One region of the Stutzerimonas marianensis genome, then DNA from elsewhere that is predicted to be linked to it. Evidence: predicted binding sites of a transcription regulator. Region 1 holds the regulator's gene; each other region holds the start of a gene.
The links. The regulator sigma-54, encoded in region 1, starts transcription at its own class of promoters, with help from an activator protein. The targets are predictions, from matches to a motif close to ANTGGCATNNANNTTGCTNT.
Positions count from the first base shown of each region.

Region 2: glnK (P-II family nitrogen regulator) is a predicted target of sigma-54. The motif match lies at 1,619-1,638, and genes of this name have one in related genera.
Region 3: glnA (glutamate--ammonia ligase) is a predicted target of sigma-54. The motif match lies at 4,360-4,379, and genes of this name have one in related genera.
Region 4: fliD (flagellar filament capping protein FliD) is a predicted target of sigma-54. The motif match lies at 2,567-2,586, and genes of this name have one in related genera.

Region 1 is NZ_JALGRD010000012.1:88,556-95,580, forward strand. It holds gene MST27_RS19645 (KdsC family phosphatase) at 1-345, shown strand, start outside; gene lptC (LPS export ABC transporter periplasmic protein LptC) at 354-926, shown strand; gene lptA (lipopolysaccharide transport periplasmic protein LptA) at 913-1,461, shown strand; gene lptB (LPS export ABC transporter ATP-binding protein) at 1,461-2,186, shown strand; gene MST27_RS19665 (RNA polymerase factor sigma-54) at 2,332-3,846, shown strand; gene hpf (ribosome hibernation-promoting factor, HPF/YfiA family) at 3,924-4,232, shown strand; gene ptsN (PTS IIA-like nitrogen regulatory protein PtsN) at 4,240-4,704, shown strand; gene rapZ (RNase adapter RapZ) at 4,831-5,688, shown strand; gene MST27_RS19685 (HPr family phosphocarrier protein) at 5,697-5,969, shown strand; gene pmbA (metalloprotease PmbA) at 6,099-7,025, opposite strand, start outside.
Region 2 is NZ_JALGRD010000008.1:149,068-156,092, reverse strand. It holds gene MST27_RS15235 (YifB family Mg chelatase-like AAA ATPase) at 1-1,145, opposite strand, end outside; gene MST27_RS15230 (accessory factor UbiK family protein) at 1,175-1,438, opposite strand; gene glnK (P-II family nitrogen regulator) at 1,826-2,164, shown strand; gene MST27_RS15220 (ammonium transporter) at 2,285-3,601, shown strand; gene MST27_RS15215 (ammonium transporter) at 3,680-4,933, shown strand; gene MST27_RS15210 (secondary thiamine-phosphate synthase enzyme YjbQ) at 5,032-5,457, shown strand; gene sutA (transcriptional regulator SutA) at 5,532-5,873, shown strand; gene MST27_RS15200 (HAD family hydrolase) at 5,943-6,638, opposite strand; gene xerC (tyrosine recombinase XerC) at 6,635-7,025, opposite strand, start outside.
Region 3 is NZ_JALGRD010000010.1:195,406-202,430, forward strand. It holds gene ntrC (nitrogen regulation protein NR(I)) at 1-246, opposite strand, end outside; gene glnL (nitrogen regulation protein NR(II)) at 243-1,325, opposite strand; gene MST27_RS18365 (DUF4124 domain-containing protein) at 1,494-2,126, opposite strand; gene MST27_RS18370 (DUF4124 domain-containing protein) at 2,123-2,695, opposite strand; gene glnA (glutamate--ammonia ligase) at 2,860-4,263, opposite strand; gene thiI (tRNA uracil 4-sulfurtransferase ThiI) at 4,606-6,060, shown strand; partial or broken gene MST27_RS18385 (GTP-binding protein) at 6,225-7,025, shown strand, end outside.
Region 4 is NZ_JALGRD010000010.1:100,119-107,143, forward strand. It holds gene fliI (flagellar protein export ATPase FliI) at 1-470, shown strand, start outside; gene MST27_RS17885 (flagellar FliJ family protein) at 467-892, shown strand; gene flgM (flagellar biosynthesis anti-sigma factor FlgM) at 1,452-1,721, shown strand; gene flgN (flagellar export chaperone FlgN) at 1,718-2,158, shown strand; gene fliD (flagellar filament capping protein FliD) at 2,610-3,881, shown strand; gene fliS (flagellar export chaperone FliS) at 3,878-4,276, shown strand; gene MST27_RS17910 (hypothetical protein) at 4,260-4,583, shown strand; gene MST27_RS17915 (flagellar hook-length control protein FliK) at 4,580-5,731, shown strand; gene MST27_RS17920 (flagellar basal body-associated FliL family protein) at 5,766-6,227, shown strand; gene MST27_RS17925 (FliA/WhiG family RNA polymerase sigma factor) at 6,238-6,972, shown strand; gene motA (flagellar motor stator protein MotA) at 6,975-7,025, shown strand, end outside.

The sequences.
Region 1 (7,025 bases):
ATCAGCGGGCGCAAGACGCCAGTCGTCGAGCGCCGCGCGCAGAATCTCGGCATCCAGCACCTCTACCAGGGGCGCGAAGACAAGCTGGTGGTACTCGACGAGCTGCTCGCCGAACTTCAGCTCGATTACAGCGAGGTGGCCTATCTGGGCGACGACCTGCCGGACCTGACCGTGATTCGCCGGGTCGGACTGGGCATGGCGGTCGCCAGTGCCGACGGCTTCGTTCGCGAACATGCCCACGGCGTGACGAGCGCGCGGGGTGGTGAGGGTGCCGCGCGTGAGTTCTGCGAGCTAATCATGCGCGCCCAAGGCACCCTTGAGTCCGCCCAGGCCGCGTATCTGTAGAGGTGCCCATGCTGAGCAAGATCCGCCTGCCCGCCATCCTGCTGTTGATTGCCCTGCTGTTGGTCGCGGTCGGCTACTGGAACATCCGCCCCGAGAGCTTCATGGACGAGCCGGCCGCTGTCAGCGAACCGGAATCGCCCATCGATTTCTACGTGATCAATTCGCGCACCGTGCAGTACCAGCCTGACGGCAAGCGCAACTACGAACTGGTCGCCGAGAAGGTCGAACACCTCAAGGCGAGCGACACCAGCCTGCTGACGCGCCCGGACCTCAAATCTTTTCGCGGGACCGAGCTGCCCTGGCACGTCACCAGCGAGCGCGGCGAGGTAGGCCCTCAAGGCGAAGAAGTCGAACTGATCGACAACGTGCGCATCGAGCGAACCGATGCCAAGGGGCGCCCGACCATCGTGACGACCACTCGCATGACCGTACTGCCCGAGAAGGATTATGCCGAAACCCGGCAACCCGTTAGAATCGTCGCCGCGAACGGAGTGACCACCGCCACGGGCATGAAAGCGTATCTGAACGAAGGCAGGATGCTCCTGCTATCCAATGTAAGAGGCCAGCATGAGCTGCGTTAAGACTCTCCCTTTTTTGCTCGGTCTGAGCATCTTTCTGCTCGGCGGCAACGCCCATGCGCTGCCCGAAGATCGCAACCAGCCGATCCGCGTCCAGGCCGATACGGCCGAACTCGACGATCGCCAGGGCGTCGCGGTGTACCGCGGCGACGTGGTCATCACGCAGGGCACCATGAAGATCACCGGCGACACCGTCACCATCACCCAGAATGCCAACGGCGATGTGGAAGTCTTCACCTCGATCGGCAAGCCGGCCTATTACGAGCAGAAGCCCGCGGCCGACAAGGAAATCGTCAAGGCCTATGGCCTGACCATCCAGTATTTCGCGGCGAACGAGCGCATCGTGCTCATCGACCAGGCCAAGGTGGTTCAGGAAGGCAACACCTTCGAAGGCGAGAAGATCGTCTATGACACCCAGCGTCAGATCGTGAATGCCGGGCGCGCCACCAACGCCGACGTGACAACGCCTCGGCCGCGGGTCGACATGGTCATCCAGCCACGCAAGCGGGACCAGCCGGCAGCGGAGCAGACCGAGTAATGGCAATCCTCAAGGCCCAGCACCTCGCCAAGAGCTATAAAAGCCGCCAGGTCGTACGCGACGTCAGCCTGTCCATCGAAAGCGGCCAGATCGTCGGTTTGCTCGGCCCGAACGGTGCCGGCAAGACCACCTGTTTCTACATGATCGTCGGACTGGTCAGAGCCGACCAGGGCCGGGTTCTGATCGACGAGCACGACGTCACGCATTTGCCAATGCACGGCCGCGCACGCGCCGGCATCGGCTACCTGCCACAGGAAGCTTCGATCTTCCGCAAGCTGTCAGTGGCGGACAACATCATGGCGATCCTTGAAACCCGCAAGGACCTCGATCGCAGCGCACGCCAGCAGGCACTCGAAGGCCTGCTGCAGGAGTTTCACATCAGCCACATTCGCGACAGCCTCGGCATGAGCCTGTCAGGCGGTGAGCGGCGCCGTGTCGAGATTGCCCGCGCCCTCGCGACCGCACCGAAGTTCATCCTGCTCGACGAGCCCTTTGCCGGCGTGGATCCGATCTCGGTAGGCGATATCAAGCAGATCATTCACCACCTCAAGGCCAAAGGCATCGGCGTACTGATCACCGATCACAATGTGCGCGAAACCTTGGACATCTGCGAGACGGCCTATATCGTCAATGACGGCCAGCTCATTGCCGAAGGCGATGCTCAGACCATCCTGGCCAATCAACTGGTCAAGGAAGTGTACCTGGGCCACGAATTCCGGCTCTGACCGGTTTTTTTCAGGAGAGGTCGCGCCACGGGGCTAGGCAAAGGCTTCGCCAGCAGGCATATAATTTGCTTCCTCTGGCGCCCAAGCCGCCAACAGTCGGAACAGGCGCGGTTGCGCCGGCAAACAAGGTTCGAAGTCCTCTGCCATGAAACCATCGCTAGTCCTGAAGATGGGCCAGCAGCTGACGATGACACCGCAGCTGCAACAGGCCATACGGTTGCTCCAGTTATCCACGCTCGATCTCCAGCAGGAGATTCAGGAAGCGCTGGATTCCAACCCCATGCTGGAACGCGAAGAAGATGGGGACGATTTCGACGGCTCGGACGTAATGGCCGAAGCCATCGAGGCCAAGCCGGACAGCGCGACGACATCCGAGCCTGATGGCGCCGACAGCCGCTACGAGGACAGCATCGGCACGGCGGCGGACAACCCCGATGACGCGGACTGGAGCGATCGCATCCCCAACGAACTGCCCGTCGACACCGCTTGGGAAGACATCTATCAGACCAGCGCAAGCAGCCTGCCGAGCAGCGATGACGACGAGTGGGACTTCACCACCCGCACCTCTGCCGGCGAAAGCCTGCAGAGCCACCTGCTCTGGCAATTGAATCTCGCGCCGATGAGCGACACCGACCGCCTCATCGCTGCCACCCTGATCGACTGTATCAATCCACAGGGGTATCTGGAGGAAAGCCTCGAGGAAGTGCTGGAGTCCTTCGACCCGGAACTCGAGATCGAACTCGACGAGATCGAAGTGGTGCTGCGCCGCATCCAGCAATTCGAGCCCGCCGGCATCGGCGCCCGCGACCTGCGCGAATGCCTGCTCCTGCAGCTGCGCCAACTGCCCGAGCGGACACCCTGGCTGCCCGAGGCCATGCGCCTGGTCAGCGACCATCTGGACATCCTCGGCAACCGCGACTACAGCTTGCTCATGCGCCGCATGAAGCTCAAGGAAGACGAACTGCGCCAGGTCGTCGATCTGATCCAGACCCTGAACCCGCGGCCCGGCTCGCAGATCGAGACGAGCGAGCCTGAATATGTCGTGCCGGACGTCATCGTGCGCAAGCACAACGATCGCTGGCTGGTCGAACTCAATCAGGAGGCGATGCCCCGGCTGCGGGTGAACGCGCAGTACGCTGGCTTCGTCAAGCGCGCCGATTCCAGCGCGGACAATACCTTCATGCGTAACCAGCTGCAGGAGGCGCGCTGGTTCATCAAGAGCCTGCTGAGCCGCAACGAAACCCTGATGAAGGTGGCCACCCAGATCGTCGAGCATCAACGGGGCTTCCTCGATCATGGCGACGAAGCCATGAAGCCGCTGGTGTTGCACGATATCGCCGAGGCCGTGGGCATGCACGAATCGACCATCTCCCGGGTGACCACCCAGAAATACATGCATACCCCGCGCGGGATATACGAACTCAAGTACTTCTTCTCAAGCCACGTCAGCACCGCCGAAGGCGGCGAGTGCTCCTCCACCGCGATCCGCGCGATCATCAAAAAGCTGGTGGCGGCGGAAAACCCGAAAAAGCCGTTGAGCGACAGTAAGATCGCTGGTTTACTGGAGGAGCAGGGCATCCAGGTAGCACGCCGCACCGTCGCCAAATACCGTGAATCGCTCGGTATCGCGCCGTCCAGCGAGCGCAAGCGGTTGCTGTAGGTTACCGGTTGACCGACGATCTCTTCCGCTGGCGGGCCCGGTCCCGCCAATCCGCACGTGGCAAAAGGAGATGCAGTATGCAAGTCACTATCACTGGCCTTCACCTTGAAGTTACCGAGCCCCTGCGTGACTACGTCGAGGAAAAATTCGAAAGACTGTCGCGGCATTTCGATCGCATCATCGGTGTTCAGGTGATTCTCCAGGTCGAAAAGCTCAGGCAGAAGGCCGAAGCCACGCTCCACGTCGCCGGGCGCGAAGTCGTCGCCAATGCCGAGCACGAAGACATGTATGCCGCCATCGACCTGCTTGCTGACAAGCTCGATCGTCAGCTCATCAAGCACAAAGAAAAACAGCTCGACCACAACCAGGGTGCCCTAGCCCGCTAACCCCATCATGATCCGACTTGAACATATCCTGACCCCCGCACGTTCCCTCGTGAACGTGCCGGGCGGCAGTAAGAAGCGCGTCCTGGAACAGATCGCCAAGGTGATCGCCAGGGATCTCCCAGACCTCGACCCACAAGCCATCTTCGAAAGCTTCGTCGCACGCGAGAAACTCGGCTCCACAGGCTTCGGCAACGGAATCGCCATCCCCCATTGCCGTATGAGCGGATGCGCCTCGCCGCTGAGTGCCGTGCTGCACCTCGATGCTCCAGTGGATTTCGACGCGATCGACGGCGCCCCGGTGGACCTGCTGTTCGTCCTGCTGGTGCCCGAAGCGGCCACCGATGAGCACCTGGAACTGCTTCGCCAGATCGCCAGCATGCTCGACCGCGAGGATGTGCGTGAACGTTTGCGCCAGGCTTCGACGTCGGAGGCGCTCTACCAGACGGTGGTCGATATCCAGAGCGGCCAATAGCAGGGCTGGACACCGCACGCCAGCATGAAGTGAGGAACGAGACGTGCCCAAGACCTGTCAGCGCTCGAGACACCGACACCTGGCGACGCCAGGTGTCGAACACTTGCTCCAAGGGGCGGCGACGAGATGCGTCTGATTATCGTCAGTGGTCGTTCCGGTTCGGGTAAAAGCACCGCCCTCGACGTGCTCGAGGACAATGGTTTCTATTGCATCGACAACCTGCCGGCGGGACTTCTGCCCGAGCTTGCCGAGCGGGCGCTCCTGCACACCGAACTGCTGCAGCCGCAGGTAGCCGTGTCCATTGATGCACGCAACCTGCCGAGCCAGCTCAAACGCTTCCCTGAGCTTCTGATCGAGGCACGCGCACGCCATATCCAATGCGACGTGCTCTACCTGGACGCCGCGGACGAAACCCTGCTCAAGCGCTTTTCCGAAACCCGCCGACGCCACCCGCTGACAACGGAGCGCCGCTCGCTCGCCGAGGCCATTCGCGACGAAGAGAAGCTGCTCGCTCCGATCATCGACCACGCCGATCTCAAGATCGACACGACGCACCTGAATCTCTATCAGCTGCGTGACACGCTGAAACTGCGTCTGCTGAACAAACCCGAGCCCGGCACGGCGTTTCTCTTCGAATCCTTCGGTTTCAAGCGCGGCATGCCCGTCGATGCTGACGTGGTGTTCGATGTGCGCTGCCTGCCGAATCCCTATTGGAAAGCCGAGCTGCGCGACTATTCTGGTCTCGACCAGCCGGTGATCGATTACCTTGCGCAGCAGGCCGACGTGGAGGAGATGTTTCAGGACATCCATGCCTACCTCAGCAAGTGGCTGCCACGCTTCGCCGCCAGCAATCGCGCCTATGTCACGGTCGCGATCGGCTGCACTGGCGGGCACCACCGCTCGGTGTATCTGGCTGAGCGACTGTGTCAGGCGCTGCGCGAGCCTCTGAAGAACGTCCAGGTCCGCCATCGCGACCTGGTCTAGGAAGAACCATGCCTGCCTGCGATATCACCATCGTCAACAAACTCGGGCTACACGCCCGGGCCGCCGCCAAGTTCGTCGGGGTCGCCAACCAGTTCCCCTGCGACATCCGTATCGGCCGCTGCCCCGACACCGTGGTCGACGGCAAGAGCATCATGGCCGTGATGATGCTGGCGGCGAGCAAAGGGACCACCCTGCACATGCGCACCGAAGGCGAGCAGGAACAAGACGCCATGAATGCACTGATCGCCCTTATCGAGGACTATTTCGAGGAAGGGGAATAGGCTGGTCGCCGAGAGGCTGATTTCAGGCCAGGTGCCAATAGCGGTGTGATACCTGGATCGTCCGAGGGCTGCTGCTTCCGTTCTTGCCGGGGCAGATCGGGTTGACCGACCGGCCCCTCCCTTAGCCTGTCAGCTTCCGGCGACCTTCATACGCTCGATCAGCACCGAGCCGGTGTGGATGCTGCTGCGGGTTTCGATGTCACAGCCCACGGCGACGATCTGCTGGAACATATCGCGCAGGTTGCCGGCGATGGTCACCTCTTGCACCGGGAACTGGATCTCACCGTTCTCGACCCAGTAGCCGCCTGCGCCTCGCGAGTAATCGCCTGTCACCAGATTCAGCCCCTGCCCCATGAGCTCGGTCACCAGCAGGCCGCGCCCCATGCGGCGAATTAGCGCCGCCTGATCGTCCTTACCATGGGTGACGAAGAGGTTGTGCACTCCGCCCGCGTTCGCCGTGCTGGGCATCCCCAGTTTCCGGCCCGAATAGGTGCTGAGCACATAAGAGACGAGCTGCCCCTTGTCCACGAACGGCTTGGCGTAGGTCGCCAGACCATCGCCGTCGTAGCCGGCACTCGCCAGGCCCCGCAGCAGGTGCGGGCGCTCGTCCAGGCTCAGCCACTCGGGAAACAGCGTCTGGCCAAGCGCATCCTCAAGATAGGAAGCCTTGCGGTAGAGGTTGCCACCGGATATGGCAGACAGGAAATGGCCGAACAAGCCGGTGGCAAGCTCGGCCGAAAACAGCACCGGCACGTCACAGGTCGGCACTGGTCGCGCACCGAGGCGCCGCACCGCACGTTCAGCGGCACGCTGGCCGATCGACTCGGCGCCGCTCAGCTCGCTGGCGACGCGATTGACGTCATAGTGATAGTCGCGCTGCATCTGCCCGTCGGCCTCGGCAATCATCACGCAGCTCAGACTGTGCCGGCTACTGCAATAGCCACCGATGAAGCCGCTGCTGTTCCCGTAGCCACGGATGCTACGGTGCGTGCTCAGGCTGGTGCCGTCCGCATTGCGTATGCGGGCATCCGTGTCGAACGCCGCCGCCTCGCAGGT
Region 2 (7,025 bases), on a different contig from region 1:
TCGATGCGGTCGAGCAGTGGCCCGGACAGCTTGCCGCGGTAGCGCTGGATCTGATCCGGCGAGCAGCGGCAGCGACCGCTGGGGTCGCCCAGGTAACCGCAGGGGCAGGGGTTCATCGCGGCGACCAATTGGAAGCGGGCCGGAAACTTCACCTTGTCCCGAGCCCGGGCGATGACGATGTGGCCGGACTCCAGCGGCTCGCGAAGAACCTCCAGCACCTTGCGATCGAACTCGGGCAACTCATCGAGAAAGAGCACGCCCTGATGTGCCAGGGTGATCTCGCCTGGCCGTGGTCGACTGCCGCCGCCGACCAGCGCCGGCCCCGATGCACTGTGATGGGGCTGCCGGAACGGCCGTTGCGGCCAGTGTTCGAGCGGGGACTGACTGGCCACCGAATGGATGGCGGCGACTTCCAGTGCTTCCTGTTCCTGTAGTGGTGGCAGCAGGCCGGGCAGACGGCTGGCCAGAAGTGTCTTTCCGGTACCCGGCGGGCCGGAGAACAGCAGGTTGTGAGCGCCGGCGGCCGCGACCAGCAGGCCCCGCTTCGCCGCGGCCTGGCCCTGCACGTCGGCGAGGTCCGGATAGGGCAGCTCCTGGCGCAGCAGGCCTTGCGCCTGGAAGGGTTCGAGTGGCGTCACGCCGTTGAAATGCGCGGCGACCTCGAGCAGATGGTCGGCTGCGTAGACCACCAGACCCGAGGCCAGGCTGGCTTCCTCCGCGTTCGCCCGCGGCACCAGCAGTGCACGCCCGGCCTTGCGCGCGGCGAGTGCGGCGGGCAGTACGCCCTGCACCGGTCGCAAGGCGCCCGACAAGGCCAGTTCGCCGAGGCACTCGAGGCCGTCCAGCCGATCACCGGGCACCTGACCACCGGCTGCGAGGATGCCCAGCGCGATGGCCAGATCGAAGCGGCCACCGTCCTTCGGCAGATCGGCTGGGGCGAGGTTGAGGGTGATGCGGCGGGCAGGAAAGTCGAAGCCGGACGTGAGGATGGCGCTGCGGACGCGGTCCTTGCTTTCCTTCACAGCGGTTTCCGGAAGGCCGACCAGGGCCAGCGAGGGCAGGCCGTTGGCCAGGTGCGCCTCGACCGTGACGGCAGGCGCTTCCACGCCGAGCTGTGCCCGGCTGTGGACAATGGCGAGGGACATCGATCACTCCTTTGATCGGTGCCGCCGGATCACTCGTCGGCGGCGGGGGTTAGCTTCTCTTCCAGTTCGGCGACCTTGGCCTCGAGGGCCTCCAGGCGGGCTCGGGTGCGGGCCAATACGACCATCTGGCTGTCGAATTCCTCCCGACTGACCACGTCCAGCTTGCTCAGCGCACCCTGGACGATGCCCTTGAACTGGGCTTCGATTTCGCTGCGCGAGAGGGGCGTTTCGCCGTTGAACAGGCGCGAGGCCTGAGAGCCGATGGCGTCGAGAAAAGCTTTGGGCGGGAACATAGCATCACCTGTTTCTGAGCGGCGTGCAGTGTAGCACGGTCGTCTGCCGTAACTTAGGGCGGGCACCGTGCCCGTTTCCGGGCATGGTGTCGGATGCCATGGCACCAAATTGGTGCGTCGTTTCGCTTGTGGCGCCGGGTGCTGCTGCGCTGAAACGCGGCAAACCGCTGTTTTTCGGAGATTGGCACTGAATCTGCTTTGCTCAGCGTGACGCATGCACCAACGAATGAAGGGTGCACAGGCGATTCGGGACGTTTCGTCGGATTGGTTGATGGTGTCGGAGGGGCGCGCGGCGATGCCGGCGCGTTACAAGAGCCAGACACTGAGCTTAGACTTGAGCCGGGTTCGTACTTCTGGGGCAAGTCCACCTAAACGGGAGAAGTTTTCATGAAACTAGTCACTGCCATCATCAAGCCGTTCAAGCTGGACGACGTACGCGAGTCGCTGTCCGAAATCGGCGTCCAGGGCATCACGGTCACCGAAGTCAAGGGTTTCGGGCGCCAGAAAGGCCATACCGAGCTCTACCGCGGCGCCGAATACGTGGTCGATTTTCTGCCGAAGGTGAAGATCGACGTGGCCATTGCCGATGACCAGCTCGACCGCGTGATCGAGGCCATCACCAAGGCGGCCAACACCGGCAAGATCGGCGACGGCAAGATTTTCGTCGTGAATCTGGAACAGGCCATTCGCATTCGCACCGGCGAAACCGATACCGACGCGATCTGACGGGCACGCGTAGCGAATGCATGAACGGGCGGCGACGCCCGACACATCCGCCACGCAACGCTCCCACTCGCGATTGCCTGCCTGGCAGGCCTACGAACCCCACGCCCCAGGAGTAAAACCATGACTCTGCGAAAAATCGCAGGGCTAGGAGCCCTTTTGTCTCTGATAAGCCCAGGCATCGCCATGGCGCAGGAGGCAACGCTCGATGCAGGCGATACGGCATGGATGCTGACAGCCACCGCATTGGTGCTATTCATGACGATTCCGGGCCTGGCGCTGTTCTACGGCGGCATGGTCCGCTCGAAGAACATCCTCTCGGTGATGATGCAGTGCTTCGCCATCACCGGCCTGATGAGCATCCTCTGGATGGTCTACGGCTACAGCCTGGCGTTCGACACGACCGGCATGGAGGCAGGCGTCACCAACCTCAATTCCTTCGTTGGCGGTCTCGGGCGGGCATTTCTCGCCGGCCTGACGCCCGACAGCCTCACCGGCACGGTGCCGGAGAGCGTGTTCATCACCTTTCAGATGACCTTCGCCATCATCACCCCGGCGCTCATCGTCGGCGCCTTCGCCGAGCGGATGAAGTTCTCCGCGATGCTGGTATTCATGGGCGTCTGGTTCACCCTCGTCTACGCACCGATCGCGCACATGGTCTGGGGCGGCGACGGCGGCCTGATGTGGGACTGGGGTGTACTGGATTTCGCCGGCGGCACCGTCGTGCACATTAACGCCGGCATCGCCGGTCTGGTGGCCTGCCTCGTACTCGGCAAGCGCAAGGGCTTCCCCACTACGCCCATGGCGCCGCACAACCTGGGGTTAACCCTGGTCGGCGCGGCGATGCTGTGGATCGGCTGGTTCGGCTTCAACGCCGGTTCGTCGCTGGCCGCCAACGGCACCGCCGGGATGGCCATGCTGGTGACCCAGATCGCCACCGCCGCCGCGGCGCTGAGCTGGATGTTCGCCGAGTGGATGACCCACGGCAAACCCAGCGCGCTGGGCATCGCCTCGGGCGTGGTCGCGGGTCTGGTCGCCATCACCCCCGCAGCCGGTACGGTCGGCCCGATGGGCGCACTGATCATCGGCTTGGCGTCGGGCGTCATCTGCTTCTTCTGTGCCACCAGCCTCAAGCGCAAGCTCGGTTACGACGACTCCCTGGACGCCTTCGGCGTGCACGGCATTGGCGGCATCGTCGGCGCGCTGCTGACTGGCGTGTTCGCGGCCCCGGCACTGGGCGGCTTCGGTGAGGTGGAAAGCATCGCACTGCAGCTGTGGATTCAGTTCAAGGGCGTGCTCTTCACGGTCGTGTACACCGGCATCGTCACCTTGGTGATTCTCAAGGTGATCGACGCGGTGATGGGCCTGCGAGTCAGCGAAGAAGAAGAAACCATCGGCCTGGATCTCAGCCTGCACAACGAACGCGGCTACAACCTGTAAGCACACGGAGCGCGCCCGGAGCCAACCCGGGCGCCTGAACCGAATAGCGCCCCGGCGCTCGGCAAAAGGTGAAAACAAATGGATAGCACAGCACTGATACCCGTCCAGTACGGACTCGACACCTTCTACTTCCTCATCTGCGGCGCGCTGGTGATGTGGATGGCGGCCGGATTCTCCATGCTCGAAGCCGGCTTGGTCCGCGCCAAGAACACCGCCGAAATCCTCACCAAGAACATCGTGCTCTACGCGCTGGCGTCGATCATGTACCTGCTGATCGGCTACTACATCATGTACTCCAGCCCTGAAGGCGGCATCCTGCCGAGCCTGGGTTTCCTGATTGGCGATGAAAACGCGGTCGACGTGGTGGCCGCCGGTGGCGAGGATGCGCCCTACTATTCGGCGCGGGCTGACTTCTTCTTCCAGATTGTGTTTGCCGCGACCTGCATGTCGGTGGTCTCCGGTGCGGTCGCCGAGCGCATGAAGCTCTGGGCCTTCATCGCTTTCGCGGTGGTGATGACCGGCTTCATCTACCCGGTTCAGGGTTTCTGGAAGTGGGGCGGTGGCTTCCTCGACGCCGCCGGTTTCCTCGACTATGCCGGTTCCGGGCTGGTGCACATGGCAGGCGCCTCCGCCGCGCTGGCTGGCGTACTGCTGCTCGGGCCTCGTAAGGGCAAGTACGGCCCCAACGGCCAGATCAACGCGATCCCCGGTGCCAACCTGCCCTTGGCAACCCTTGGGACTTTCATCCTCTGGATGGGCTGGTTCGGCTTCAACGGCGGTTCGCAGCTGAAGATGAGCACCATCGAAGATGCCAACGCCGTCGCCCAGGTCTTCACCAATACCAACATGGCGGCCGCCGGCGGGCTGGTCGCGGCGTTGATCACTGCGCGCCTGCTGTTCGGCAAGTCCGACCTGACCATGATCCTCAACGGGGCGCTGGCCGGTCTGGTCGCCATCACGGCGGAGCCGCTGACGCCAAGCGCGCTGCAGGCGGTGCTGATCGGTGGCGTGGGTGGCGTGCTGGTGGTGTTCAGCATCCTCGGCCTGGACAAGCTCAAGCTCGATGACCCGGTCGGTGCGATTTCGGTTCATGGTGTCGTCGGCGCCTGGGGCCTGCTGGCCGTGCCGCTGACCAACGCCGATGGCTCGTTCGGCGCGCAGCTGCTGGGCCTGGTGTCGATCTTCGCCTGGGTGTTCATCGCCAGCCTCGTGGTCTGGGCGATCCTCAAGGCGGTCATGGGCCTGCGTGTCAGCGAGGAAGAAGAGTACGAAGGCGTCGACGTCGTCGAGTGCGGCCTGGAAGCCTACCCGGAGTTCACCAGCAAGCGCTGATGCCTCCTCGCTCAACGAAGGGCGCCCTCGGGCGCCCTTTGTTTTTTCTGAAGCCGCGCTAGAATGCGCTCCGTCCGGGTGACGAGAGGCTATCGACGATGTGGCGACAGACGATCATCACGCTGCGGCCCAGACCGCGTGGTTTCCATCTGATTACCGATGAGTTGCTCGGCCATCTGCCGGAACTGCGGCAATGTGAGGTCGGTCTGTTACACCTGTGGCTGCGCCATACGTCGGCGTCATTGACCATCAACGAAAACGCCGATGGGGCTGTAAGGCGCGACTTCGAGCGGTTCTTCAACCGTCTGGTGCCGCAGGACCAGCCGGGCTACGAGCATGACTACGAAGGGCCGGATGACTTGCCGGCGCACTTCAAGGCCAGCCTGCTGGGCTGCCAGGTCAGCCTGCCCATCCAGGCAGGGCGCCTGGCGTTGGGGACCTGGCAAGGCATCTATCTCGGGGAGCACCGCGACCAGGGCGGCTCCAGGCAGGTTGTCGCGACGTTGCATGGGATGGCGAGTTGAATTTTTTTTGGCGATGGCGAACAAAGTTCATCGCTGGGCTATAACTTTCGCTTTGGCAGGGTACGAGGTTGAACATGAGTGACGAAGAACTAGAACAAGACGATCTGGACGTTAACGACGACGAGGACGAAGGCGAGGAGCTTGCTGCTGCGGACGCCGACGACGGCGACGACCTTTCGGATGACGAGGGGACCGATAGCGAGCGTGCCACGCCGACCAGCAAGAAGGCCAAGGCCAAGACGGTCGTGGTCGACGAACTGCCCAGCCTGGAAGCCAAGCAGCGCGAACGCGAAGAGCTGGCCCGTGCCATGGAGGAGTTCCTGGCGCGCGGCGGTCGGGTTCAGGAAGTGGAGCCGAACGTGGTGGCCGATCCGCCCAAAAAGCCGGACAGCAAATACGGCAGCCGGCCCATCTGAACCGGCGATGTTCAGCCTCGAAAAAACCCGCCTTCATGGCGGGTTTTTTCATGCCTGCGAGGTGCGGTATCAGCGCCAGTGTTGGAGTAGCACCGGCAATTCGGCCAGGCTGCCGATTTCCGCGTCGGGGCGACCTTCGTGGGTCCAGCTCTTGCCGGCCGGGTTGAACCAGATGGCTCGAAGCCCTGCGCGCTGCGCACCAGCGATATCGTCGCTGGGATGATCGCCGACATGTACCGCGTGTGCGGCCTCGACGCCGCCGCGTTTGAGCGCTTCGCGAAACGGGTGGGGGTCGGGTTTGCCTACACCGAGGTCCTCGGCGCACAGACTGAAACGGAAGTAGTCGGCCAGTCCGAGTCGGCTGACATCGGCATTGCCGTTGGTCAGCACCCCAAGCGCATAGGTGTTGGCCAGTCGCTCGAGTGTCGGATGAACCTCGGGAAAGAGTTCGATGGCGTGGCGGGCTTCGAGGAATACCTCGAAAGCCTGGTGGGCCATGTCGCGAGCCTCGGTGGCACCGTAACCTGCGTCGTTCAAGGCGTGGAAGAGGATGCGCCGCCGCAGTTCGCTGATGCGGTGCTTCAGGCTGGGCTCGTCCTCGATCAGGCGGCTGCGGATCGCGGCCAGCGCCTCGACTGGAAAGCTGCCGAGCCGCGGTGCATGTTCACCGAGCCAGTCTCGCAGGCGTGTTTCCGCGCTCTGGATAACCGGTGCGACATCCCACAGGGTGTCGTCCAGGTCGAAGGTGATCAGCCTGATGGTCATGACTGCTGCTCGCTGTTCTGTTTGCGCTTGGCTCGCGGGTGCGCCTGGTCGTAGACCTTGGCCAGGTGCTGGAAGTCGAGGTGGGTGTAGATCTGCGTGGTCCCGATGTCGGCATGCCCGAGCAGCTCCTGCACGGCCCGAAGGTCCTGGGACGACTCAAGGATATGGCTGGCGAAGCTGTGCCGGAGCATGTGCGGGTGCAGATGCTGGCCGAGTTCGCGCACCCCCGCTTCGCGCACGCGCGCCTGCACCGCGCGTGCACCGAGCCGGCGCCCCTTCTGGCTGACGAACACGGCCGAATCGGCAGGGTTGCTCAGCGCTCGCAAGGGCAGCCAGGCTTGCAGCGCCTCGCGAGCCTTGCGTCCGACCGGCAGGATTCGTTGCTTG
Region 3 (7,025 bases), on a different contig from region 1:
CATGATGATGACGGGAAGCCGCGGGTAGAGTTCGCGAATCTGTGCCAGCAGGTCCAGCCCGCTGATGCCCGGCATGCGGATGTCCGAGATGATCACGTCCGGCTGCTGCCGCGCCAGTTTCGACAGCACGCCTTCGGCGCTATCGAAGCTCTGAGTGGTCATGCCCTCCTGTTGCAGGGCCTTTTCCAGCACCCAACGGATGGAACGGTCGTCGTCGATAATCCAGACAGTTTCGCTGCGGCTCATGCGGTTGGTGCTCCATTTTCCAGCGGCAGGAAGATCGAGAACGCGGTATGCCCGGGATGGCTTTCGCATTCGATCAGGCCCTGGTGCTGACTGATGATGTTCTGGGTGATCGCGAGGCCCAGGCCGGTGCCGTCGGGGCGGCCGCTGACCATCGGGTAGAAGAGGGTGTTCTGCAGTTCGGCGGGAATACCCGGGCCGTTGTCGATGATCTCGATGCGCGCGACCAGGCGGTGGCGGATATGGCCGATGGTGAACTGGCGCAGGGTGCGGGTACGCAGGGTCAGTCGACCGAGGCCCAGTTCGGTCTGCCCGGCAAGAGCCTGCATCGCGTTGCGCATGATGTTGAGCACGGCCTGGATCATCTGCTCATGGTCCATGAGCAGCTCGGGAATGCTCGGGTCGTAGTCGCGCACCAAAATGAGGCTGCCCTGTGACTCAGCTTCGATCAGGCTCGCCACGTGCTCCAGCACTTCGTGGATGTTGACCATCGACAGTGACGGCAGCTTGTTCGAGCCGAGCATGCGATCGACCAGATTGCGCAGCCGATCGGCCTCCTCGATGATCACCTCGGTGTAATCCTTCAGGTGCTCCTCGGGCAGCTCGCGGGCCAGCAACTGCGCCGCGCCGCGGATGCCGCCGAGCGGGTTCTTGATCTCATGGGCCAGGCCGCGGACCAGCATCTTGGTGGTTTCCTGCTTGGACAGCTGGGCCTCTTCCTTGGTGATCCGCAGCAGGCGATCGCGCGGCAGCACCTCGAGCAACAGCATCGTCTCCTGCTTGGTCAGCACCGGTGTCACGGCGTAGTCCACCGTCAACGACTGGCCGCTGGCGGAGGTCAGGGTCGCCTCGCGCTTGGTGAAAGGATGGGCTTCCTCGACAGCCATGCGCAGCGCAGCGAGCGCTTCGGGTGACTCGGTGAAGAGCTCGCTGATGAACTGGCCATGACTGCGTTGCCCGCTCACCGCCAGCAGCATTTCGGCGGCCGGGTTCATGTGCTGCAGGCGCAACCGTGAATCGAGCAGGAGCGTGGCGGTGGTGAGATTCTCGATCAGCAGGCGCTGTAGGGCTTCGGAGATCATGGCTATCTGCATCCGGGAGATGACGACAGGAAATGCAAGAAGCAAACCAAGGCGCTCCTTTTCGGCGCGGCGCTGCGGCCATGGGCGCTCCAGAGCAGGGCATCCCGCGTTTCGCAGGCGGCACGAACAGCTTGGCTCAGCTACGCACCATATCGGTGCGCAGCATGATCACAGAAAGGGCACGAAGGGAATATCTTTCTTCTCGACAGGCTTGTCGGCCAGGGGGCATTCCGGGCGAACGCCGTAATCGGCCGTCACGCATGGCCTGACCCGACGGCGTTGGGCGAGCGAGGTGCGGTGCAGATGAAAGGTGTGCGGCGGGCTGGCTTTCAAGGGATTGCCGCTGGCATCGACGATCTCGACCACCAGCTGGTGCGTGCCCCGGTCGATGTTGCTCAGCGAGAACTGCGGCGTGCGGACCGTTTCGCCGAAGGGCTTGCCATCCAGCAGCAGGCGGAACGCATGGGCCGGATCGAGGGCTGGATCGCTGGTGGCGCTGACCTCGAGGTTGCCCGCATTGCTGCGAATGGTCGCCTCAGGAGCGGGATGCCCGATCTCCAGCAGCCGGTAGCGGATGGCGTCCGGTTCTGGCGCAGCCGGTTGGGCGCTTGGCCGTCGCTGTGTTTCAACCGCCGGCATGCCGTTGGTGGGCCGCGATTTGATCGTCTCGACTGCACGGCCACCGGGGCGGTCGGTGAAGACGCGGTTCCCCTGCTCGTCGATGTAGCTATAGATTTCGGCGGATGCCGGTAGCGCCAGGACCAGAAGAAGGGCAGCCCAAGCGCGGTTGATGCTGATCATGCGCCTGGCTTCGCCGGTGTCGGTTTCGGAGGGGTAGGTTTAGGTCGTAATGCCGGGCTTGAGGTATTCACTCGCTGGACGGTGAACGCCTGACTGGCGCGCTGCACGACCTGGCCGTTGGCGAGTACCTCCACCTCCAGCTGATGGCTACCGCGGTCGACGTTGTTCAGCTGCATGGAGGTCGAAGCGCTGGGTGCGGCCAGTGGCTCGCCGTCGAGCAGGAAGCGCAACAGGTGGCCGCGGCGCAGCGGCGGATCGAGCTCGGCGGTCGCCATGAAACTGCCGTTGTTCGCCCGTAGGGCCTCTTCGTCAGGGATGCCACCGATGGCCAGGCTGCGGTATGGCTGCGCCTGTTGGGCGTCTTGCGCCTCGCCCGGCAGGGGCGGAGGTGGTTCCGGGGTGCGAATGTCCACGGTGTTTGCCGGTGGCAGCTTGACCTGGTCGGCCGCTACGCCATCCGGGGGCTGGTTGGTGTACACCGTGTTGCCGCGTTCATCGGTGTATTTGTAGATCTGCGCCATGGTCGGAGCCGACAACAGCACGAGCAGGCTGAGCATTGCGATGCGCATGGTGAACTCCGCGAGTGGGAAGTCTGAAGCCTTGCACCCTGCCCGCATTCGGGCAAGCCCTCGATCCGGTATTTGCGAGCCGTCGCAACAAGCTTGCCGGATATGCGCCGCAGGAAAAAGAAAAGGCCTCCCGAAGGAGGCCTTTTCCAATCACGCGTATCGCATCAGACGCTGTAGTACAGGTCGTACTCCAGCGGATGAACGAAGGTGCGGACCTTGATCTCTTCCTCGGACTTCAGCTCGATGTAGGCATCGATGAACTCGTCGGTGAAGACGCCGCCCTTGGTCAGGAAGGCGCGGCCCTTGTCCAACTCTTCCAGGGCTTCTTTCAGGCTGCCGCACACCTGCGGGATCAGCTTGCCTTCTTCCGGCGGCAGGTCGTACAGGTTCTTGTCGGCCGCATCGCCGGGGTGGATCTTGTTCTGGATGCCGTCCAGGCCAGCCATCAGCAGGGCAGCGAAGGCCAGGTAGGGGTTGGCAGCCGGATCCGGGAAGCGTGCTTCGATGCGGCGCGCCTTCGGGCTGTTGACGTACGGGATGCGGATCGAGGCGGAGCGGTTGCGCGCCGAGTAGGCCAGCATGACCGGTGCTTCGAAGCCCGGGACCAGGCGCTTGTAGGAGTTGGTCGACGGGTTGGTGAAGCCGTTCAGCGCCTTGCCGTGCTTGATGATGCCGCCGATGAAGTACAGGGCGGTTTCGGACAGGCCGGCATAGCCGTCACCGGCGAAGGTGTTCTTGCCATCCTTGGAGATGGACATGTGCACGTGCATACCCGAGCCGTTGTCGCCATACAGCGGCTTGGGCATGAAGGTCGCGGTCTTGCCGTAGGCATCGGCCACGTTGTGCACGCAGTACTTCAGGGTCTGGACTTCGTCGGCCTTGGCCACCAGCGTGTTGAACTTGACGCCGATCTCGTTCTGGCCGGCGGTCGCCACTTCATGGTGGTGAACTTCGACGGTCAGGCCCATTTCTTCCAGGGCGTTGCACATGGCGGTGCGGATTTCGTGGTCGTGATCGACCGGCGGAACCGGGAAGTAGCCACCCTTGACGGCAGGACGATGGCCCTTGTTGCCGCCTTCGACGTCCTGGTCGGTCATCCAGGAAGCCTGCTCGGAGTAGATCTTGAACATCGAGCCGGAGATGTCGGACTTGAACTTCACCTGGTCGAAGATGAAGAACTCCGGCTCCGGGCCGACGAATACGGTGTCACCGATGCCGGTCGACTTCAGGTATTCCTCGGCGCGACGGGCAATGCCGCGCGGGTCGCGCTCGTAGCCCTGCATGGTCGAGGGCTCGATGATGTCGCAGACCAGGATCAGGGTCGGCTCTTCGGTGAACGGGTCCAGCACGGCGGTGCTGTCGTCCGGCATCAGGATCATGTCGGAGGCTTCGATGCCTTTCCAGCCAGCGATGGAGGAACCATCGAACATCTTGCCATGCTCGAAGAACTCGTCATCGGCATCACGGGCCGGCATGGTGACGTGCTGCTGCTTGCCCTTGGTGTCGGTGAAGCGCAGATCAATCCACTTCACGTCGTATTCTTTAATCAGTTGAAGCGACTTCGACATGGTGCTCTCCAAGTGGTGGAAGCGTTGACAGGTTGCTTCCGAAATCTAGGGTGAAGCCGAGCGGGGATACTCCGACAAGGCGACCTGCCTCACAAGGGAGCAAATTGCATGCCAGTGCTCCGAGATGGGTCCGGCTGCCCTATAAAGGCCGCGTATGGGCTTTCTGCGGCCCGTGCGGCAAGATTTTTCCTTTGCGTTGCACTTATTTGGTGCTCGACAGCGCGGGCTTGTTCCATTTAGGTGCGAAACCGCTGGCGACCGATAAAATTGTCTAAAGCTTGATCAATTCCGATATACTCCGCCCCCCTCTTTTTCAGGCCATGCCAGCGCCGCGCTGTCCACATGAAGCTGATCGTCAAGGTTTTTCCCGAAATCACCATCAAGAGCCCGCCGGTGCGCAAGGGGTTCATTCGCCAGTTGGCGAAGAACATCCGTGCCGTGCTGCGTGACCTGGATCCCGAGCTGCGGGTGGAAGGGGTGTGGGACAACATTGAAGTGGAAACCGCGCAGACCGACGCCAGGCTGCTGCGCGACATGATCGAGCGCCTGCGCTGCACCCCGGGCATCGCGCATTGCCTGGAGGTGCATGAGTACCCGCTGGGCGACCTGGACGACATGGTGGAGAAGTGCAAATCGCATTTCGCCGATCGCCTGGCTGGCAAGATCTTCGCCGTGCGCTGCAAGCGCGCCGGCAAGCACCCGTTCAGCTCCATGGACGTCGAACGACATGTCGGCAGCCAGCTACGCCAGCAGTGCGGGGCCGCGGGCATCTCGCTGAAGGCACCGGAAATCGAAGTCCGGATGGAGATTCGCGACCAGCGCCTGTTCATCGTGCATGCGCAGCACGACGGCATCGGCGGCTATCCGCTGGGCGCGCTGGAGCAGACCCTGGTGCTGATGTCCGGTGGTTTCGATTCCACCGTGGCCGCTTACCAGATGATGCGCCGCGGGCTGATGACCCACTTCTGCTTCTTCAACCTCGGCGGCCGCGCGCACGAGCTGGGCGTCATGGAAGTGGCTCATTATCTGTGGAAGAAATACGGCAGCTCGCACCGCGTGCTGTTCATCAGCGTGCCGTTCGAGGAAGTGGTCGGCGAGATCCTGCAGAAGGTCGACAACAGCCAGATGGGCGTGGTCTTGAAGCGCATGATGCTGCGCGTCTCGACGCAGATCGCCGAGCGACTGCACATCGATGCGCTGGTCACCGGTGAGGCGATTTCCCAGGTATCCAGCCAGACCCTGCCGAACCTCTCGGTGATCGATTCGGCGACCGACATGCTGGTGCTGCGCCCGCTCATCGCCAGCCACAAGCAGGACATCATCGACACCGCCTTCGAGATCGGCACCGCCGAGTTCGCCAAGAACATGCCCGAGTATTGCGGGGTGATTTCGGTGAACCCGACGACCAAGGCCAAGCGCTATCGCGTCGAGCACGAAGAGAAGCAGTTCGACATGGCCATCCTGGATCGCGCCCTGGCCAACGCCCGCCAGGTCGCCATCGACCGGGTCATCGACGAGCTGGGCCAGGATGTGCAGGTCGAGGAGGTCACCGCCGCCAGCGCCGGCCAGGTGGTGCTCGACATCCGTCACCCCGACGCGGCCGAGGACGAACCTCTGCAGTTGCCGGGCATCGAAGTGCAAACCTTGCCGTTCTATGCGCTGAACAACCGCTTCAAGGAACTGGACGACAACCGCCAGTACCTGCTGTATTGCGATAAAGGTGTCATGAGCCGCCTGCATGCTCATCATCTGTTGAGCGAGGGGCACGTCAATGTGCGCGTTTATCGTCCGAGCTAAACAGCCCGGCCTGCTGGGCGGCAGCATCCGTCACCGCCCTCCCGATCGGTAATGCCAAACCGCGGGTAACGCCCCGGCTCGTACCTTCTTCGGATTCGCGTTGCGAACCGACCTTTTTTCAGCGGCCGGCCTACAGCCAGACGCTTTTACAGAGAAACAGACCTGTGATCGAGAATCTACGCAACATCGCCATCATTGCCCACGTCGACCATGGCAAGACCACCCTCGTCGACAAACTCCTGCGCCTGTCCGGCACCCTGGACCGCAAGGAGGCCGAAAACGAGCGCGTGATGGACTCCAACGACCAGGAAAAGGAACGCGGCATCACCATCCTGGCCAAGAACACCGCGTTGAAGTGGAAGGACTACAACATCAACATCGTCGACACCCCCGGCCACGCCGACTTCGGCGGAGAGGTGGAGCGCGTGATGAGCATGGTCGACTCCGTACTGCTGGTGGTCGACGCTCAGGACGGCCCGATGCCGCAGACCCGCTTCGTGACCCAGAAGGCGTTCAAGGCCGGTCTGCGCCCGATCGTCGTGGTCAACAAGATCGACCGCCCCGGCGCGCGCCCTGACTGGGTCATCGACCAGATCTTCGACCTGTTCGACAACCTCGGCGCCACCGACGAGCAGCTGGACTTCCCCATCGTCTACGCCAGCGCCCTGAACGGCATCGCCGGCATGGACTACGAGAACATGGACGACAACATGGACGCCCTGTTCCAGGCGATCGTCGACCATGTACCGGCACCGGTAGTGGATACCAGCGGCCCGTTCCAGATGCAGATCTCCCAGCTGGACTACAACAGCTTCCTCGGCGTGATCGGCATCGGCCGGATCGCCCGCGGCACCATCAAGGCCAACACGCCGGTCACCGCCATCGGCGCCGACGGCAAGAAGCGCAACGGCCGCATTCTCAAGATCATGGGTCACTCCGGCCTGCAGCGTGTCGAGGTGCCCGAA
Region 4 (7,025 bases), on a different contig from region 1:
TGTTCGGCATGCTGCCGGAGCTGGTGGAAAGCGCGGGCAACGGCGCCAACGACCGGGGCAGCCTGAGCGCGCTCTACACGGTGCTGGCCGAGGGCGACGACCAGCAGGACCCCATCGTCGATTGCGCGCGGGCGATTCTCGACGGGCACATCGTGCTCTCGCGGCGCCTGGCCGATGCCGGCCACTACCCGGCGATCGACGTCTGCGCCTCGGTCAGCCGCTGCATGAGCCAGGTCGGCCAGCCGCCGCACCTGGGTGCGGCGCGCCAGCTCAAGGAGCTTTACAGCACCTACGAGAAGATCAGGGAGCTGATTCCCCTGGGCGGCTACAGCCCCGGCGCCGATCCCAAGACCGATCGGGCGGTGAAGCTGGCACCCGGCATCGAGCGCTTCCTGCGCCAGGACGTCGGTGAGCCCGCGGAGCTGGAAACCAGTCTGGCCATCTTGCAGAGCCTCATTAAACAGCCATGAAACAGCAGATCGAAACGCTCACGCGCCTGGCGAGCCTGCGCGGCAACCGGGTCAAGCAGATGCTCGGGCAGGTTCAGTACCAGCAGAACCTCTGCCAGCGCTATCGCAACAACATCACGGGCCTCAGCCGGCTCTGTGGGTTCTCCGTGCCGATGAACACACCCCTGCAGCGCGACAACCAACAACGCTACAAGGCCACGCTGTACAAGATGGTCGAGCTGCAACGCCGCGAACTGGCGGTGGCCGAACAGGCGCTGGCGCGGATTCAACAGGAATTGCTGCAGGCCATGCGCAGCGAAAAGGTGATCGAGTACGTCATCGACGCCAAGATGCAGCAATGGCAGCAGACGTTGCTGGCGCAGGAGCAGAAGATCCAGGACGGGCTGGCGGCGCAGACTTGGTGGCGCAACCAGATTGCTTGAGGTGTGATGGGGCTCGGCGTTGGCTTGGCTCCGCGCCCCTCACCCCGGCCCTCTCCCCGGAGGGGCGAGGGAGCAGGTGCAAGCCGCCGCTCCGATGTACGCGCTTTGCCGCTGGGGCGCCTGATCCATCGCATGGTTGCTTCGTCGCGCAAAGCACGCGGCCTGGTCCCGCACGGCCGGCTCCCTCTCCTGGTTTGCAGGGAGAGAGCTGGGTGAAGGGGCTGGTCGACGTGATGGGCCCTGACGGTCTGATGGACGAAGGCGCGCATAGCACTGGCAGGCCCGCACGACCGGCTTCCTTTCCCTGCTTGCGGGGAGACGGCTGGGGTGAGGGGTGCTGATCGGCGCCCTGACGGCCTGGTGGGCGAAGGCGCGCACAGCACTGGCAGGCGCGACACGACCGGCTCCCTCTCCCTGCTTGCGGGGAGAGGGCTGGGGTGAGGGGCGGCTTTGATCAGGCTCACCACATGGGTGGGCGCAGCCCGCTCGTAAAAAAGATTTAAGGTTTTCGCCCGTGCGGTCGCTTCTTTGGCAGTAACCACCGAGTTGGAACGAGATCATGGAAATCAGTCGGCACTTCAAGCCCGCCATCACGGCCTCCAGCGAGACGGTTCGCCCGACCACCGCTCGCCCTGCCGCCCAATCCGCCCCGCGCCCGGCCGAAAGCCTGCCGCTGGAGCAGATGCACGACGCCCTGCGTGCCATGCCGGACGTCGACCTGGATCGCGTCGCCGCGATCAAGCAGGCGCTGCAGCGCGGCGAAATTTCCACCGATGTGGCTGAGCTGGCGAGCAGCATGCTCAGCTATCACCGCGGGAGCGATGCGTGAATCAGCGCGACAAGCTGCTAACGGTCGTCGATGAAGACCTGCAGCAGGACTGCGGCGATTACCTGGCGCTGCGCGAGCTGATGCAGGAGCTCTACGGACGTCTGCTGGAGCGCGACGTGCCGGAGATCGATCGGATCAACCTGCAGATCATTGTGCGCGTCGAAGCCATCGCGGCGCGCGCGCAACGGCGTAGCAAGGTGCTCACGGCCTTCCGCCTGGAGCCGTCGGGCGTCGGCATGCGGCGCTTGCTCGCCAGCTGCTCCGGCCCGCTGGGTGAATCGCTCCAACGGCACTGGCAACGGGTCGGCGATCTGGCCGTGCAGTGCCAGCAATTCAACGAGCACAACGGCAAGCTGCTGGCCATGCACCACGACATCCTGCAGCAGCTGCTCGCCGGTGGTCAGGACGCCCGCCTTTACGCCCCCCAGGCCTACTGAGGCGCGAGCCACTCGGCACCCACGCCGTGGGGGCGAATTCGTTCGCCCGCCACCGCCGGCAGGATAAATCCCGCTCCACCAAAGCCACGCCCAAGCACGCCGTGCTGCGACCCCGCCGCCGCGAACCGTAGGGGCGAATTCATTCGCCCGGCCCCGCCAGCCGAATGGAACATCACGCATCCCGCACATTGCATCAATCCCATCGCCTCCGCCAGGGGCCGGCTCGCTGGAATTAATCCGGGCCGCGCACCCTTAACCGAGCCTTCCATCCTGTCGCCTTTACAGGGAGATGTTCCGCGCTTCGCTCAAGCGGAAACGGCGTTTCCCCGTTTCCTCGTCGCGTGCTGTAGCGGAAGGCTTCTTTCTGCATGACTGGCTCTGAAAGCCCCTTAATTCGGGCTTTCAGGAACTGGCATTCAACTTGCTCTACCTGCTTCAAGAGGGGATGGTGATGGCTATAGATTCCGATTACGTACAGCAGATGTCGACGCAGTTGGCGACCTACGAAGTGCAATCTTCGCTGGATCGGCTCAACCGCAACGAAGCGCGCTACAAGGCCCAGCGCGACGCACTGAGTACGCTGCGTACCTCGTTGACGACCTTCAAGTCGGCAATGACCAAGCTCAACAGCAGCACGTCGAACATGCTGACCAACAGCGCGACCTTCAGCCAGGAGGGGTATGCGACCGCGACCGTGGGCGCGACCGCCAAGCCGGGTACCTACGACTTCTTCGTCGAGCGCCTGGCGGGCAAGCAGCAGGTGGCGGTGCAGGGGTTGGTCGATGGCAGCCTGAACGGCACGCTCACGCTCAATGCCCAGGCCTTCGACCTGAGCAGCTACGCGACCCTGGATGAAGCCGCTAAGGCCATCAACGACGCCGCCCTCGGGGCGCAGGCGACGCTGGTTCGCAGCAACGGTGCCGTCAGCCTGGTGATCACCAGTGACGAGAGCGGCGCGGCCAACGGCTTCACGCTGGACCTGGCAGGCAACGCCGCGGCCACCACCACGACGCTATCCACCGCGCAGGATGCGCTGATCCGCCTGGGCGGCAGTTACGGCGCCGGCGGTATCGAGCTGACCAGCGCCAGCAACACCTTCGACAACGTCATCGACGGCGTGAGCATGACCGTCAGCAAGGTGCACACCGCCACTGACACGCCCCTGACCGTCACCGTCGGCCAGGACAAGGCCGGCACCAAGGCGAATGTGCAGAGCTTCATCGACGCCTTCAACGCGCTGATGACCAGTTTCGACACGCTGACCGGCAGTGGCAGCGACAGTGCGGCTCGCGGCGCCCTGGCTGGCGACTCCAGCGTGCGCTCCATCGAGGGCCGCCTGAACAACCTGCTGCGCACCGACTTCGGCGGCAAGAGCCTGATCGACTTCGGTATCAGCGCCGATCGCAGCGGCAAGCTGACCCTCGACAGCACCCGTTTCGAGGCCGCCGTCACCGCCGATCCGGAGGGCTTCGAAGCGCTCTTCAGCGGCAAGGACAAGCTGCTCGACAGCATGGACAAGACCGTTGCCGCCTACACCAGCAGCGTCAACGGCATGCTGAAGAACCGCATGGACACGCTGGACATGAGCCTGCGGCGCATCGACGAGCAGTTCGAGAACCTCCAGCAGCAATACGACACCCACTACAACCGCTACCTCAGGCAGTACACCACCATGATGCAGACGATGCAGACCATGGAGCAGACCTACGGATTGTTCGGATGAACACTTATCTCCCCAACGACAGTTACGACAGCTACCGCTCGGTAGACCTCGAGGCCCGTGCGGCATCGGCTTCGCCTTACGAGCTGGTGCTGGTGCTCATGGACGGTCTGCTCGACGAGCTGGCCCGCGCCCGTGGGCACATCGAGCACAAGCGCTACCAGCAGAAGGGCGCTTCGCTGGAAAAGTGCATGAACATCCTCAACGGCCTGAACGGCGCGCTGGACGAAGAGGGCGGTGGCGAGGTGGTTCAGGGCCTGTCGCGCCTGTACGAGTACTGCATCTATCGGCTGTCCGACGTCAGCGTGACGCTGTCGCTCGAAGGCCTGGATGAAGTGGTCAACCTGCTCGGCATCCTGCGTGAAGGCTGGGAGGGCGTCAGTGCCGCGCGTAAGTGACAGCGAACGCCTGATGGCGCTGCACGGGCAGCTGCAGCAGGCGTTGCAGGCCAACGACTGGGCCGCGGTCGCGAGCGTCGACGGCGCGATTCGCCAGTGCCTGGAGGCCCTCGCCGAGCGCTTGCAGCTCGACGAGCCGGCGCTCGCCGCCAAACACCGCCTCAAGCAACTGCATGGCGAAGGCTTGCAAGCCTGCGCCGATGAATGCGAGCGGCTGCGCCTGCTGCTGCTCAACCATCTGGAGTACGCCGAGGGCCGTGCGGCCTATCAGCGGATCGACATGTTCCAGGCCGGAGACAGGCGATGATCCCCTCGATTTCAATGGCGCGCGCCTCTGCGACGGAGCCCGGCGCACAACCGGCCGTGACGTCGGGCGGCGATGTGAAGGGCTTTGCCCGCGCATCGTCCCTTGACCTGGCCCGGCGTCACTTCGAGGCCGGCATGGCGCAGGCGGCGGCAGCCGGCGAGGCGCTGCCGGACGTACCGCCGTCCGCTGCTGCCGCCGCCGTCGCGCAGCAGCCACAGCAGGCGTCGCGCGAGGATAGCCGTCAGGTCGACGAGACGCGCCAGGGCTTGACGCCCGAGCAGTGGTTGCTCGCGATGATCGATCAGCAATCGGCGGCGGTCGAGGCGCGCGATGGCGTTCGCCTCGAAGGTGCGTCGCCGGAGGCCGTCGACACGACCGCGCAGGCGCCGCTCGAGCCCCTGTTCGCCGGTCTGCCGGCGCCGGAGCAGGCACTCGTAGCATCGCAATGGGGCGTGACCCCTGACGAGGCGTTGCCAGGTGCCGCAACGGCCGATCGCGTGCCGGTCAGCCCGTCCGGATGGCCCGGCCCGGTCGCCGGCCGCGTGATCGAGCCGGTGCTGGTCGGCGTCGCGAGCCTGTCCGGCGACGAGGCTACGCAAGCCTTGCTGGAGCCGGCGCTGGAGCAGATGCGTGCCGTTGCGGAGTCGATCGAGGCGGTCGAGCCGCAGGCCGGCGCCGAGCGTGGACAGGCACCGCAAGCGCTGGCCACGGACCGTGGCCTGAAGCTGCAGGGCCCCGAGGCCAAGTGGGGCGAGCAGATGCTCATGGCCCTGCGCGAGAACGTGGAGCTGCAGATCCAGCAGAAGATCCAGAGCGCCACCATCCGTTTGGATCCGCCGGAGTTGGGCAGCCTGGAAATTCTGCTCAGCCATGAATCCGGCCGGCTCAACGTTCAGCTCTCTGCCGCCAACGCCGATGTCGCCCGCCTGCTGCAACAGACCAGTGACCGGCTGCGCCAGGAACTGGTGGGCCAGCATTTCGTGCAGGTCAACGTGCAGGTCGGTGCCGAGAGCGGGGGGCAGCAGGGCCAGCAGCGCCAGCGAGCGGCCCTGCCGGCGGACGAGGCGCCCCTGGCGGCCCGTGCCGAGGCGCAGGCGGATAACCCGGGCGGCGAACAGCGTGCCCGCGATGTATTGATCACTGTTTGACCGTTCCAACCCTTAGCCAATTTGTGAGTGTGTTATGACGACGCCCCGTCTCGTTCTGCTGATGCTGCTTCTCAACGTGGTCACCGTGGCCGGTGGCGTCGGCGTCAGCTACTGGTTGCTGAAGCCGGGTCTGGAAGGCGCCGCCTCGTCCGAGGTGGCCGCCGCCGAGCCGGTCGAGCCCTCGGAGTACGAGTTCTACGCGATTCCGAAGGTCATCGTCAGTGTCCGCGGTGACGGTCGCGAGCACTACTTCGTGCTCGACCTGGCGCTGCAGGCCGATCTCTCTGACGAGCCGAAGAAGTTCGAACAGGCCGAGCCGCTGGTGCGCAACTCCGTGGTCGGCTACCTGTCCTCGCTGCCCTTCGACGAGCTTCGCGGATTGAAGATCAGCGAGCTGCAGGAACGCCTCGAAACCATCCTGTTCGCTGACTTTGCCAGCAAGAACGCAGCCGTGCCGTTCAAGCACGTGCTGGTCAACAAGCTGATCGTGCAATAAAGGCCCCGCCATGAGCGCCACTTGCCCCGTCGACTACTACGGCGCCACGCCGGCCAGTCACTCGGTCTTCGCCCCGGCTGTCGAGCAGCGTTGGCTGATGCAGTACCTGCCGCTGGTCAAGCGCATCGTCCGGCAGCTGTCGCTGCAGGCCAATCAGGTGCTCGATCGAGAGGACATGGAGCAGATCGGCATGATGGGCCTACTCGAGGGGCTGCGACGCTACGGCGAGCCGGACGAGGGCTTCGGCAAGTTCGCCGCGTTGCGCATCCGCGGTGCGATTCTCGATGAGCTGCGCCGTCAGGACTGGCGGCCCCGCCAGGTTCGCCAACAGACGCACAAGGTCCGCGACGCCATCCGCGAGCTCAACCGGCAGCTCGGCCACGAGCCCAGCGACGAGGAGATCAAGGCCCATACCGGCCTGAGCGAGAAGGATTACCAGGGCTTTCTCTGGGCCGACTCGTCCGAGGCCATCGAAAGCCTCGACGAACTGCTGCAGAGCGGCCACGAGCATTTCCCCGACGCCACCGAGCTGTTCGAGGAACGCCTGATCAAGGAGCGCGTGCTGGCCCAGGCGCTGGCGCGGCTGGACGAGCGCGAGCGGCTGGTGCTGACGCTTTATTACCAGCACGAACTGAGCCTGAAAGAGATCGCGCTGGTGCTGGACGTCAGCGATGCGCGGGTCTGTCAGCTGAGCAAACAGGCGATCGGCAAGGCCAGTCGTTACCTATCAGAGAGAAGTCAGTAGTCATGCAGAAAGTATTAGGTGCCTTGATCATCATCGGTTGCGTGCTTGGCGGC